Variovorax paradoxus B4: one gene and its partners. The protein of the gene in region 3 binds, or shares a complex with, the protein of the main gene of each other region. Links are inferred from orthologs where the notes say so. Each region holds a gene or a part of one and is shown on either strand. Other genes may lie near its edges.

What was found. Proteins that work in one complex are often made in the same cells at the same time.
Region 1: the proteins of VAPA_RS07265 (region 3) and eno are in contact, whole or in part, in a solved structure (PDB 2FYM), measured with the Escherichia coli proteins. The link is inferred for Variovorax paradoxus B4 from one-to-one orthologs.
Region 2: the proteins of VAPA_RS07265 (region 3) and pnp are in contact, whole or in part, in a cryo-EM structure (PDB 9QH0), measured with the Escherichia coli proteins. The link is inferred for Variovorax paradoxus B4 from one-to-one orthologs.

Annotation. Positions count from the first base shown.
Region 1 is NC_022247.1:3,752,872-3,756,725, forward strand. Bases 655-3,560 are described here. They hold eno (phosphopyruvate hydratase), read left to right. Parts: upstream 655-1,418; coding sequence 1,419-2,702; downstream 2,703-3,560. Other genes in these bases: kdsA (3-deoxy-8-phosphooctulonate synthase), read left to right, coding at 655-1,096; VAPA_RS17515 (DUF1330 domain-containing protein), read left to right, coding at 1,093-1,383; ftsB (cell division protein FtsB), read left to right, coding at 2,720-2,998; pnuC (nicotinamide riboside transporter PnuC), read left to right, coding at 3,003-3,560. In the rest of the region: VAPA_RS17505 (CTP synthase), read left to right, coding at 1-183; more of kdsA, read left to right, coding at 239-654; more of pnuC, read left to right, coding at 3,561-3,626; VAPA_RS17535 (AAA family ATPase), read left to right, coding at 3,623-3,854. UniProt on the Escherichia coli protein: Catalyzes the reversible conversion of 2-phosphoglycerate (2-PG) into phosphoenolpyruvate (PEP). It is essential for the degradation of carbohydrates via glycolysis.
Region 2 is NC_022247.1:3,825,539-3,829,485, reverse strand. Bases 655-3,653 are described here. They hold pnp (polyribonucleotide nucleotidyltransferase), read left to right. Parts: upstream 655-995; coding sequence 996-3,311; downstream 3,312-3,653. Other genes in these bases: VAPA_RS17865 (NAD(P)H-quinone oxidoreductase), read left to right, coding at 3,405-3,653; rpsO (30S ribosomal protein S15), read left to right, coding at 655-779. Outside these bases: VAPA_RS17880 (pyridoxal phosphate-dependent aminotransferase), read left to right, coding at 1-285; more of rpsO, read left to right, coding at 513-654; more of VAPA_RS17865, read left to right, coding at 3,654-3,947. UniProt on the Escherichia coli protein: Involved in mRNA degradation. Catalyzes the phosphorolysis of single-stranded polyribonucleotides processively in the 3'- to 5'-direction. Also involved, along with RNase II, in tRNA processing.
Region 3 is NC_022247.1:1,606,346-1,611,102, forward strand. What follows is about bases 674-4,394. They hold VAPA_RS07265 (Rne/Rng family ribonuclease), read right to left. Parts: upstream 4,090-4,394; coding sequence 874-4,089; downstream 674-873. Other genes in these bases: VAPA_RS07260 (heme biosynthesis protein HemY), read left to right, coding at 674-756. Outside these bases: more of VAPA_RS07260, read left to right, coding at 1-673; VAPA_RS07270 (RluA family pseudouridine synthase), read left to right, coding at 4,649-4,757. UniProt on the Escherichia coli protein: Endoribonuclease that plays a central role in RNA processing and decay. Required for the maturation of 5S and 16S rRNAs and the majority of tRNAs. Also involved in the degradation of most mRNAs.

The DNA of each region.
Region 1 (3,854 bases), 2.1 Mb from region 3 along the record:
CTGACCGAAATCGTCGAGCTGCCGCAGGACGTGCACCCGTGGTTCATGGGCGTGCAGTTCCACCCCGAATTCAAATCGACGCCGTGGAGTGGGCATCCGCTGTTCAACGCCTTCATCAAGGCGGCGCTCGACCACAAGGCCCAGAGCGCGGGCGGCGCAAAGAACCTGAAGGCGGTGGCATGAGCCGCCGGGCCGCTCCCAAGGCGAATGACGAAGTGCGCAGCACGGAGGCATCTCTATGAAACTCTGCGGATTCGACATCGGGCTCGACCAGCCCTTCTTCCTGATTGCCGGCCCCTGCGTTGTCGAATCCGAGCAATTGCAGATGGACACGGCTGGCACGCTGAAGGAAATCACTTCCTCGCTCGGCATTCCGTTCATCTTCAAGAGCAGCTTCGACAAGGCCAACCGCTCCTCGGGCACCAGCTTTCGCGGCCCGGGCCGCGAGAAGGGCCTGGAGATCCTGGCCAAGGTGAAGCGCGAACTCGGCCTGCCCGTACTGACCGACGTTCATACCGAGGATGACATCGCCGAGGCCGCCAAGGTGGTCGACGTGCTGCAGACGCCCGCCTTCCTGTGCCGCCAGACCGACTTCATCCGCGCGGTGGCGCAGTCGGGCAAGCCGGTGAACATCAAGAAGGGCCAGTTCCTCGCACCGCACGACATGAAGAACGTGATCGACAAGGCGCGCGCTGCCGCCAAGGAAGCCGGCCTGCCCGAAGACAGCTTCATGGCCTGCGAGCGCGGCGCGAGCTTTGGCTACAACAACCTGGTGTCGGACATGCGTTCGCTCGCGATCATGCGCGAGACCGGCGCACCCGTGGTGTTCGACGCCACCCACTCGGTGCAACTGCCGGGCGGCCAGGGCACGAGCTCGGGCGGCCAGCGCGAAATGGTGCCGGTGCTCTCGCGCGCGGCCGTGGCCGTGGGCGTGGCCGGCCTCTTCATGGAAACGCACCCCGATCCCGCCAAGGCACTGAGCGACGGCCCCAATGCCGTGCCGCTCAAGCACATGAAGGCCCTGCTCGAAACGCTGCTCGCGCTCGACCAGGTGACCAAGAAAAACGCATTTCTGGAGGACGTCTTTCAATCATGAGCAGTGGTTATGTCATCGCCCACGTCGAGGTCACGAACCCGACGCAGTACGAGGAATACAAGAAGTGGTCGAGTGCCGCCATGCAGGCGCACGGCGCCGAAGTGTGCGTGCGCGGCGGCCAGGTCGAAGTGCTGGAGGGCGACTGGTCGCCTTCGCGCCTCGTCATCCTGAAATTTCCCAGCTTCGAGAAGGCCAGGGCTTTCTACGAAACGCCCGAATACCTGAAGGCGCGCGAAGCCCGCGCCGGTACCGCCGTCATGCGCATGGTCGCGGTCGAAGGCCTTTGATTAATTGAATTGAGACTGAAAAGAAAGAGAAACGCATGAGTGCAATCGTTGACATCGTCGGCCGCGAAATCCTCGACAGCCGCGGCAATCCCACAGTCGAGTGCGACGTGCTGCTCGAATCGGGCACCATGGGCCGCGCGGCCGTGCCCTCGGGCGCATCGACCGGTTCGCGCGAAGCCATCGAGCTGCGCGACGGCGACAAGAAACGCTATCTCGGCAAGGGCGTGCTCAAGGCGGTGGAGAACATCAACACCGAGATCTCGGAATCCGTGCTCGGCCTCGACGCCAGCGAGCAGGCCTTCCTCGACCGCACGATGATCGACCTGGACGGCACCGACAACAAGGGCCGCCTGGGTGCCAACGCCACCCTCGCCGTCTCGATGGCCGTGGCGCGCGCTGCGGCCGAAGAGTCGGGCCTGCCGCTGTACCGCTACTTCGGCGGCATGGGCGGCATGCAGCTGCCGGTGCCGATGATGAACGTCATCAACGGCGGCGCGCACGCCAACAACAGCCTCGACCTGCAGGAGTTCATGATCATCCCCGTGGGTGCACCGAGCTTCCGCGAAGCCGTGCGCTACGGCGCCGAGGTGTTCCATGCGCTCAAGAAGATCCTGGGCGACCGCGGCATCAGCACGGCAGTCGGCGACGAGGGTGGATTCGCGCCCAGCGTCGAAAGCCATGAGGCAGCCATCCAGCTGATTCTCGAAGCCATCGACAAGGCCGGCTTCGTGGCGGGCGAGCAGATTGCGCTCGGCCTCGACTGCGCCGCCAGCGAGTTCTACAAGGACGGCAACTACGTGCTCTCCGGCGAGAACCTCACGCTGTCGGCCGGCAACTGGGCCGACATGCTCGCCACCTGGGTCGACAAGTACCCGATCATCAGCATCGAGGACGGCATGCACGAAGGCGACTGGGACGGCTGGAAGCTGCTCACCGACCGCCTCGGCAAGCGCGTGCAGCTGGTGGGCGACGACCTGTTCGTCACCAACACCAAGATCCTGCAGGAAGGCATCGACAAGGGCATTGCCAACTCGATCCTGATCAAGATCAACCAGATCGGCACGCTGACCGAGACCTTCGCCGCCATCGAGATGGCCAAGCGCGCAGGCTACACGGCCGTCATCTCGCACCGCTCGGGCGAAACCGAAGACAGCACCATCGCCGACATCGCGGTGGGCACCAACGCGGGCCAGATCAAGACCGGTTCGCTCTCGCGCTCCGACCGCATCGCCAAGTACAACCAGCTGCTGCGCATCGAAGAAGACCTCGGCGACATCGCCAGCTATCCCGGCCGCGGCGCGTTCTACAACCTGAAGTAGCGCGCGAAGCCGGCGGCATGCGCTCGCGCCTCGTTCCACCCATCGTGCTGTTGCTGCTGCTGGTCATCCTGCAGTGGCAGCTGTGGAACGGGCGCGGCAGCGTGCGCGACGTGGCGCAGCTGCAGTCCAAGCTGGCCGACCAGAAGGCGTCCAACGCCAAGGCCGTGGTGAACAACGAGCGGCTGGCCTCCGAGGTCAACGACCTCAAGATCGGCCTCGAGATGGTCGAAGAGCGTGCACGGCAGGAACTGGGCATGGTCAAGCCCAACGAAGTGTTCGTTCAGGTCACCCACTAGGCTGATGCCCGAGTTCTTCTCGGCCCCCGCATTCGCGCTCTGGGGCTCACCGGTCAGCTGGCTCGAACTCTTGGCCGCGGTGCTGGCGCTTGCGATGGTCGGCTGCAACATGCGCGAGATTCATTGGGGCTGGCCGCTGGCGATCATCAGCTCGCTGCTTTACGTGGCCGTGTTCGCGCAGGCACGCATCTACGGCGATGCCTCGCTGCAGGTGTTCTTCGCGATCGTCGCGTTCTGGGGCTGGTCGCAATGGCTGCGCGGCCACCGCGCCGACGGCAGCGCATTGCGGGTCAGCCGGCTTTCACCGCGCGGCACGGCACTGGCACTTGCGGCCTGCGCACTGGCATGGCCCGCGGTCGCCCTCTTCCTGCGCCGCTTCACCGACACCGACGTGCCCTGGTGGGACGGGTTCTCGACCGGGCTCAGTCTCGTCGGCCAGTTCCTGCTCGGGCGCAAGTTCATCGAGAACTGGCTGGTGTGGTTGGCGGTGAACGTCGTGAGCGTGGGCCTGTTCATCCACAAGGGCCTGTGGCTCACGGTGGGCCTCTATGCCGTGTTCGCGGTGCTCAGCGTGGCGGGCTTCCTTGCGTGGCGCACGCGCATGCACGACGGGGCCGCGCGCGCATGACGCCCATGCTGCCGGCCGGATGCGTGATTGCGCTGCTCGGTGCCGAGAGCACCGGCAAGACCGAACTCGCCCGCGCGCTCGTGCTGCGCCTGCAGGAACGCGGCATTGCCGCCACGCTGGTGGGCGAATACCTGCGCGAATGGTGTGACCGCGAGGGCCGTACGCCCCGCCCCGACGAGCAGCAGGCCATCGCGCGAGAGCAGACGCGCCGCATCGATGCCGCGGCCG
Region 2 (3,947 bases), 2.2 Mb from region 3 along the record:
AAGCAGTGCCGCGACACCCTGGTGCCGCTCCTGGCCGCGCTGCCCGGCGTGCAGGTGGCCCCCGCCAAGGGCGGCATGTACGCCTTCTTCCGCCTCGAAGGCTTCGGCGACTCCCTCGAGCTGGCCAAGCGCCTGGTTGTCGAGGCCGGCCTCGGCCTGGCCCCAGGCAATGCCTTCGCCCCGGAAGCCCAGGGCTGGTTGCGCTGGTGCTTCGCCTCCAAGGACCCGCAGCGGCTTGTTCAAGGCGTGGAGCGCCTCAAAGCCTGGCTCGCTGCCCAGAAATAGGCGCCCGCCAAAATCGCGCCCGGCGAAGCCAGGGCCGTTCGGGAAACACCGCGGAACCGGCTTTGCCGGGCCGCCGGTGTTGCCCCCTCGAGGGGGAACGAGCTACACGAAGTGAGCGAGAACGGGGGAGGGTTATAATCCCATGGCTTTGCATGCCGCAAGGCGCACGGTGAGGGCAGTTCCAGCGCTCACCGCAAGTCAAACATCCCGGAACAAGGAAACTCAACATGATCGCAGCCTCCATCAAGGCCGAAGTCGTCAAGGACAACGCCCGCGCCGCCAACGACACCGGCAGCCCCGAAGTGCAAGTTGCACTGCTGACCGCCCGTATCAACGAGCTCACCCCCCACTTCAAGACGCACGCCAAGGACCACCATGGTCGTCGCGGCCTGCTGCGCATGGTGAGCCGCCGCCGCAAGCTCCTGGACTACCTCAAGTCCAAGGATGCCGACCGCTACACCGCGCTGATCGCCAAGCTGGGTCTGCGCAAGTAAACCGAATCGCATGAAAAAACGCCTGGGTTAGTCCGCTAGCTCAGGCGTTTTTTACTTCGCGATCCACTTTCGGAGTGCCAAAACAGAGCGAAGCTGTGTCATTCCAATGAAGTTCCCGCCGAGCTTCGCTGGAATGGCATCGTGTTCTGAGAAGCCTCCGTCCCTGCGGAACCTGTGCCCAATGCAGGTCACCCGCTCTCAAAACAGGAGCAAAACATGAGCCTCTTCAACAAAGTCACCAAGTCCTTCCAATGGGGCGACAAGACCGTCGTCATGGAAACGGGTGAAATCGCCCGCCAGGCCAGCGGCGCCGTGGTTGTCGACATCGACGGCACCGTGATCCTCGCGACCGTGGTCGCCTCCAAGACCGCCAAGCCGGGCCAGGACTTCTTCCCGCTGACCGTCGACTACATCGAGAAGACCTACGCCGCGGGCAAGATCCCCGGCAGCTTCTTCAAGCGCGAAGCCAAGCCCAGCGAACACGAAACCCTGACCAGCCGCCTGATCGACCGTCCGATCCGCCCGCTGTTCCCCGAGGGCTTCCTGAACGAAGTGCACGTGGTCATCCACACGCTGTCGCTCAACCCCGAAGTCGACGCCGACATCGCCGCCATGATCGGCGTGAGCGCCGCCCTGTCGATCTCCGGCATTCCGTTCAGCGGCCCGATCGGTGCTGCCCGCGTGGGCTACATCAACGGCCAGTACGTGCTGAATCCGGGCCAGACCGCCCGCAAGGATTCGCAGATGGACCTCGTGGTGGCCGGCACCGAAGCCGCCGTGCTGATGGTCGAATCCGAAGCCCTGCAGCTCAGCGAAGAAATCATGCTGGGCGGCGTGGTGTTCGGCCACGAGCAGGCCAACATCGCGATCAACGCGATCCATGAACTCGTGCGCGACGCCGGCAAGCCGGTGTGGGACTGGCAAGCGCCGGCCGAAGACGAAGCCTTCGTGGCCAAGGTCAAGAGCCTGGCCGAGGAAAAGTTGCGCGCCGTCTACCAGATCCGCAGCAAGCAGGCCCGCACGCAAGCCCTGCGCGAAGCCAACGCCAGCGTGATGAATGCGCTGAAGGAAGGCGGCGAGCCCTTCGACGCCGGCAAGGTCAACGACCTGCTGTTCTCGATCGAAGCCAAGATCGTCCGCAGCCAGATCCTCTCGGGCGAACCCCGCATCGACGGCCGTGACACGCGCACCGTGCGCCCCATCGAGATCCGCAACTCCGTGCTGCCCCGCACCCATGGTTCGGCACTGTTCACGCGCGGCGAGACGCAAGGCCTGGTCATCACCACGCTCGGCACCGAGCGCGACGCGCAGCGCATCGACGCGCTGGCCGGCGAGTACGAAGACCGCTTCCTGTTCCACTACAACATGCCTCCCTTTGCCACCGGCGAAGTGGGCCGCATGGGCTCGACCAAGCGCCGCGAAATCGGCCACGGACGCCTGGCCAAGCGCGCGCTCGTCGCCGTGCTGCCGACCAAGGAAGAATTCCCGTACACCATTCGCGTGGTGTCGGAAATCACCGAATCCAACGGCTCCTCGTCGATGGCCTCGGTGTGCGGCGGCTGCCTCTCGATGATGGACGCCGGCGTGCCGATGAAGGCCCACGTGGCCGGCATCGCCATGGGCCTGATCAAGGAAGACAACCGCTTCGCGGTGCTGACCGACATCCTGGGCGACGAAGATCACCTGGGCGACATGGACTTCAAGGTGGCCGGCACGACCAACGGCATCACCGCGCTGCAGATGGACATCAAGATCCAGGGCATCACCAAGGAAATCATGCAGGTCGCACTGGCCCAGGCCAAGGAAGCGCGCATGCACATCCTCGGCAAGATGCAGGAAGCCATGGGCGAGGCCAAGACCGAGGTGTCGCAGTTCGCACCGCGCCTGACCACGCTGAAGATCAATCCCGAGAAGATCCGCGACGTGATCGGCAAGGGCGGCGCGGTCATCCGCGGCCTGCAGGAAGAAACCGGCACGACGATCAACATCGACGAAGACGGCACGATCACCATCGCCTCGACCGACCCTGAAAAGGCCGAGCTCGCCAAGAAGCGCATCGAGCAGATCACGGCCGAAGTCGAAATCGGCAAGGTCTACGAAGGCCCGGTCACCAAGATCCTGGACTTCGGCGCGCTCATCAACCTCCTGCCCGGCAAGGACGGCCTGCTGCACATCAGCCAGATCGCGCACGAGCGCGTCGAGAAGGTGACCGACTACCTGAGCGAAGGCCAGATCGTCAAGGTCAAGGTGCTCGAGACCGACGAAAAGGGCCGCGTCAAGCTGTCCATGAAGGCCCTGACCGAGCGTCCGGCCGGCATGGAATACAGCGAGCGCCCGCCGCGCGAAGACCGTGGCGACCGCGGTGACCGTGGCGGCGAGCGCCGCGAGCGCTCGGACCGCGGCGACCGTGGTGGCGATCGCGGCGAACGCGCTCCGCGTTTCAACAACGAGCAGCAACAGCAGCCGCGCAACGAGCAGCAGCCGGCGCCCGTCGGCGAGCAGCCGTACGCACCGCGCGAACCGCAAGAGTAAGAAAGAGGGGCGCAGCGGCAGCCATGCCGCGGCCGTCCCACTTTCCAGTATTCGCTAACCACGCCCGGAAACGGGCGTTGCAGGCCAAAGACCATGAAAGCCATTGAAATCACTTCGTACGGCGCCCCCGAGGTGCTGCGCGCCGTGGAGCGCCCCGATCCGGTGGCCGGCGTGGGCGAACTGCTGATCCGCGTCGCGGCCAGCGGCGTGAACCGTCCGGACGTGCTGCAGCGCAAGGGGCACTACCCGGTTCCGCCCGGCGCCTCCGACCTGCCGGGCCTCGAAGTGGCCGGCGAGATCGTGTCGGGCGATGCCGCTGCCCTGGCCGAGGCGGGTTTCAAGATCGGCGACCGCGTCTGCGCGCTGATCGCGGGCGGCGGCTATGCCCAGCTGTGCGTGGCGCCCGTGGCGCAATGCCTGCCGGTGCCCAAGGGCTGGAGCGACACCGAGGCAGCCTCGCTGCCCGAGACCTTCTTCACCGTCTGGAGCAACGTGTTCGAGCGGGGCCGCCTGCAAAAGGGCGAAACCCTGCTGATCCAGGGCGGATCCAGCGGCATCGGCGTCACGGCCATCCAGATTGCCAAGGCGCTGGGCGCCACCGTCATCGCCACGGCGGGCAGCGACGACAAGTGCGAG
Region 3 (4,757 bases):
GTGCAACTGCGTGCAGCCCGCTGGGCGCTCGAAGACCACGATCCTGCGGGGGCCCTGATCCGGCTCGGGGAGCTTCCTCAAGGCGTGCAGCGGCGAACACTCGCGCTGCGCATCCGCCTGAAGGCGGCCCGCCAGGACGGACGCACGCTCGAAGCGCTGGAGACAGCGCGCCTGCTCGCCAAGCACCGGGCGTTTTCCGATGCCGCGGCGCAGAGCATCGTGCGCGGCCTGGCCACCGAACTGCTGTCCGGGGCGCATGACCCGGCGCAGCTGCTTCGCGCCTGGTCCGAGCTCGACTCCGCCGAGCGCGAAATGCCCGAGGTCGCGATTCACGCCGCCCAACGCATGGTGGCGCTGCGCGGCGACCTGTCACTGGCGCGCGGCTGGCTGCTGCCGGCCTGGGAGCGCATGGTGTCGCAGCCCCGGGGCCTGGGCGATACGCTGCGCGTCAAGATGGCCCGCGCGCTCGAGGCGGGGCTCGATTCGGTGGATGCCGATTGGCTGGCCCGCATCGAAACGGCGCAACGCAACAACCCGCGCGACCCGAACCTGCAGTACCTCGCGGGCATGGCCTGCATGAAGCGCCAGCTCTGGGGCAAGGCTCAGCAGCTGCTGATGCAGGCCGGCCTGGGCCTGCAGGACACGGAGCTCTACCGGCGTGCCTGGCTCGCGCTGGCCGAACTGGCCGAAACCCGCGGCGACGCCGAGCAGGCAGCCGAGGCGTGGAAGCGCGCGGCGCAGACCGAGAAGGTCTGAGCGGCATCGGCCGGGCGGCATTGCGGCAGGCGTCTACCGCTTCTCTGCAGTCCCAATAAAAAACGGCGCCGATGTAGCGCCGTTCTTCATTGTTCCCGGGCCTGGGCCCGAGTTTCTTCAGTTCACGCCTTGCGCGTCGGACGGCGCCTTTTCGAAAGGCAGCGTCATCGCACCGAGTTCGCGGCGGGTTTCAACCAGCACCAGCGGACCGTCGTCGAGCACGATCGCGGGCGGGCGTTCGCGCGGCACGTGCACCGGCTTCGGCTCGGCCGCGATCGCTGCGCGGGCTTGCGCAATGCGCTCGGCATCCGAGTTCACCCATTGCAGGCCCGAGTTCTCGGCGATTTGCGCGAGTTCGCTCAGAGGCAGCTCGAAGTGCTGCACCTTCGGCAGTGCACGGCCGTCGGCCGCGGCCGCGGGCTTGCTGCTGCTCTCGGCGGCGACAGGTGCCACCGCGACTGCAGCGACCGTGGCGGCGGGCGTTGCGGGGGCTGCTGCGGCAGGACGATCGAAGTAGCTCCGCGGTGCCGGTTCGCGTGCTTCTTCTTCGGGCACTGCGGCGCGTTCGGCCGTTGCCAGCGGCTGCTGCCGTGCCGGTGTTTCGCTGGCCTCGGCATTGTCGGCCGATGCGCCGGCCACGCTGGCTTCGCCGTCGTCGCGCGGACCGCGCTCGCGGCGGTCGCGGCCGTAGCGGTCGCGCGAACGGCCGCGGCGCTCTTCGCCTTCGCGGCGCGGTGCCTGCTGCTCGCCGGTGCCGGTCTCGCCTTCGTTGGCCGGCGCCATCTCGGCCGACTCGGTGATGCGGATGTCCGCCTCGTCGAGGTTTGCCGGTGCTTCGCCGTTGCTGAAACGCGGCTGGCCTTCGCTGCGGCGCTCGCGGCGGCCGTCGTTGCGGTCGCCTCGCGGAGCGCGTTCTTCACGGCCACCGCGCGGTGCGCGTTCGGCTTGCGCGCCGTCCTGCGCGGCAACGTTGTCGCCGCCGGATGCTTCACGCGGAGCATCGGTGCCATTGCGCGGTTCGCTGCGCTCACCGCGCTCAGCCCGCTCGCCACGTTCACCGCGTTCCCGGCGTTCGCCGCGGGCGCGGGGCGCGCGCTCCGCCGGCGCATTGCCCTCATCGCCGGCCGGTGCACCCGATACCAGTTGCTGCGCTTCGAGGCTGCCGTCGATCAGCTCGGCCGGTGCCGGCCGTGCCTCACGGCCTTCGCCTTCGCGGCGCTCGCCACGGCCACCGCGGCGCTGTTCGCCTTCGCGCGGGCCGCGTGCTTCACGGGGTTCGCGAGGTTCGCGGACCTCGCGCGGCTCGCGTTGTTCACGCTGCTCGCGCGGCTGGGCGGCTTCGCTGCGGATCTCGCTGCTGCGTCCTTCACGGCGTTCGCCACCGCGGCCGCCGCGGCGTTCGCCGTCGCGGCCACCGGAGCGGCTGCCGTTTTCACCGCGGCCTTCGCCGCCGCGGCCACCGCGGCGCTGCTCGCCATCGCGGGCGCCGCGCGCTTCGCCGTCGCGGCCCGGGCGGCCGCCATCACGGCGCGCGGGCTTCGGAGGCTCGATCGGAATCACGGCCGGCGCGGGAGCCGGTGCCGGCGTGCCGCCGAACCAGCTCTTGATGCGGGCGAAGAAGCCGGTCTCGGCCGGTGCCGGTGCGCTCGCGACAGGCGGCGCAACCGGTGCCGGAGCAACGGCCGCAGGCGCGCGCACCGCTTCGGGCTTGGGCGGCACCACGGGCGCGGGCGCATCGGGCAGCACGCCCTTGATGACCGGCGTCTGCTTGTTGGTGGGCTCCTGCGAGCGGCGCGTGACCGAGGTGGGGTCCTCGATCTCGTCGGCCATCTTGTAGCTGGCTTCGATATGGTCGAGGCGCGGATCGTCGTGCTTCAGGCGTTCGAGCTTGTAGTTCGGCGTTTCGAGCGTCTTGTTGGGCACCATCAGCACGGTGACGCGCTGCTTGAGTTCGATCTTGGCGATCTCGGGGCGCTTTTCGTTCAGCAGGAACGAGGCCACTTCGACCGGCACCTGGACGTGCACGGCGGCCGTGTTGTCCTTCAGGCACTCTTCCTGAATGATGCGCAGGATCTGCAGCGCGCTCGATTCGGTGTCGCGGATGTGGCCCGAGCCGCCGCAGCGCGGGCAGGGGATCGACGAGCCTTCGCTGAGCGCCGGCTTCAGGCGCTGGCGGCTCATTTCCATCAGGCCGAACTTGCTGATCGAGCCGAACTGCACGCGGGCGCGGTCTTGCCGCAGCGCGTCGCGCAGGCGGCTTTCGACTTCGCGGCGGTTCTTCGACTCGTCCATGTCGATGAAGTCGATGACGATCAGGCCGCCCAGGTCGCGCAGGCGCATCTGGCGGGCCACTTCGTCGGCGGCTTCGAGGTTGGTGCGCGTGGCGGTTTCCTCGATGTCGCCGCCCTTGATGGCGCGGGCCGAGTTCACGTCGACCGAGACCAGCGCCTCGGTGTGGTCGATCACGATGGCGCCGCCCGAGGGCAGCTGCACGGTGCGGGCGTAGGCCGATTCGATCTGGTGCTCGATCTGGAAGCGGCTGAACAGCGCGGCGTCGTCGCGGTAGCGCTTCACGCGGGCGGCATGCTCTGGCATGACGTGCGCCATGAACTGCTGCGCCTGCTCGTAGATGTCGTCGGTGTCGATCAGGATGTCGCCGATGTCGTGATTGAAGTAATCACGGATCGCGCGGATGACGAGAGACGATTCCTGGTAGATCAGGAAGGCGCCCTTGCCGCCCTTGGCCGCGCCGTCGATGGCCGTCCAGAGCTTGAGCAGGTAGTTCAGGTCCCACTGGAGTTCGGGCGCCGAGCGGCCGATGCCGGCGGTGCGCGCGATGATGCTCATGCCCTTCGGGTACTCGAGCTGGTCCATCGCCTCCTTGAGTTCGGCGCGGTCGTCGCCCTCGATGCGCCGGCTCACGCCGCCGCCGCGCGGATTGTTGGGCATCAGCACCACATAGCGGCCGGCCAGCGAGATGAAGGTGGTGAGGGCCGCGCCCTTGTTGCCGCGTTCTTCCTTCTCGACCTGGACGACCAGTTCCTGGCCTTCCTTGATGACGTCCTGGATGCGCGCCTGGTTGGCGGAAACGCCTTCGGCGAAGTATTGCTTGGAGATTTCCTTGAACGGCAGGAAGCCGTGGCGGTCTTCGCCGTAGTCGACGAAACAGGCTTCGAGCGAGGGCTCGACGCGCGTCACGACGGCTTTGTAGATGTTGCCCTTGCGCTGTTCGCGCCCTTCGATCTCGATTTCGTAGTCGAGGAGCTTTTGCCCGTCGACGATGGCCAGGCGGCGTTCTTCGGCCTGCGTGGCATTGATCAGCATCCGCTTCATGATGCGTTGTCCTTATATGTATCGTTCTACAGGCCCATGACGGGCCAACGATGCACGGACGACGCCCGCGAAACGAGGGGAATTGCCGCTTGGCCCCGGATGCTGCCACTGCCGCGCCAGGCGCGAGCAGGCTTCTCGAGCGTCAGCTCAAGAAGACAGCCGGGGTGGGGGCGCGTGGATGGGCGCGAGCCAGATTCGGTGTTGAGCAGCTATCTTATTGATAGCTGGTTGCGCAATGGTGGCGCGCGGTGTGGATGATTCAATGCCTGAGGCCGCTGGCAGAAGCCAGGTGGGCCAGCGCAGGCACATTTGAATCAGCAGCATCAACACAAGGGACTCGCTTCGATCCGCCGGCAGCTTGGAAGCTGCAGGCTGGGTATTCCGTATCGGTGTTTCGTGGGTGTCGGCTTGACTTGGGCGCCACGCCTGCCACTTTGCGCAATTGCGCGGGGTTTGCAGGCTCGGCGCCAAAGCGGCATCGACCTCACAGCGTTGTCCTGGGTGTTTGACTGCAGTGATCTAAACTTCTGTCTAATCAAGCACTTACACGACCGCGCTGGTGAAAAACATTATAGGTGCGAAGCAAAGCCCTGCGGCAGCTCCAAATCCCGCAGTCCAAAAAGCCGCGGCCGATGCCGGAGCGCCGCATGCGGCCATCAAGTTCATCA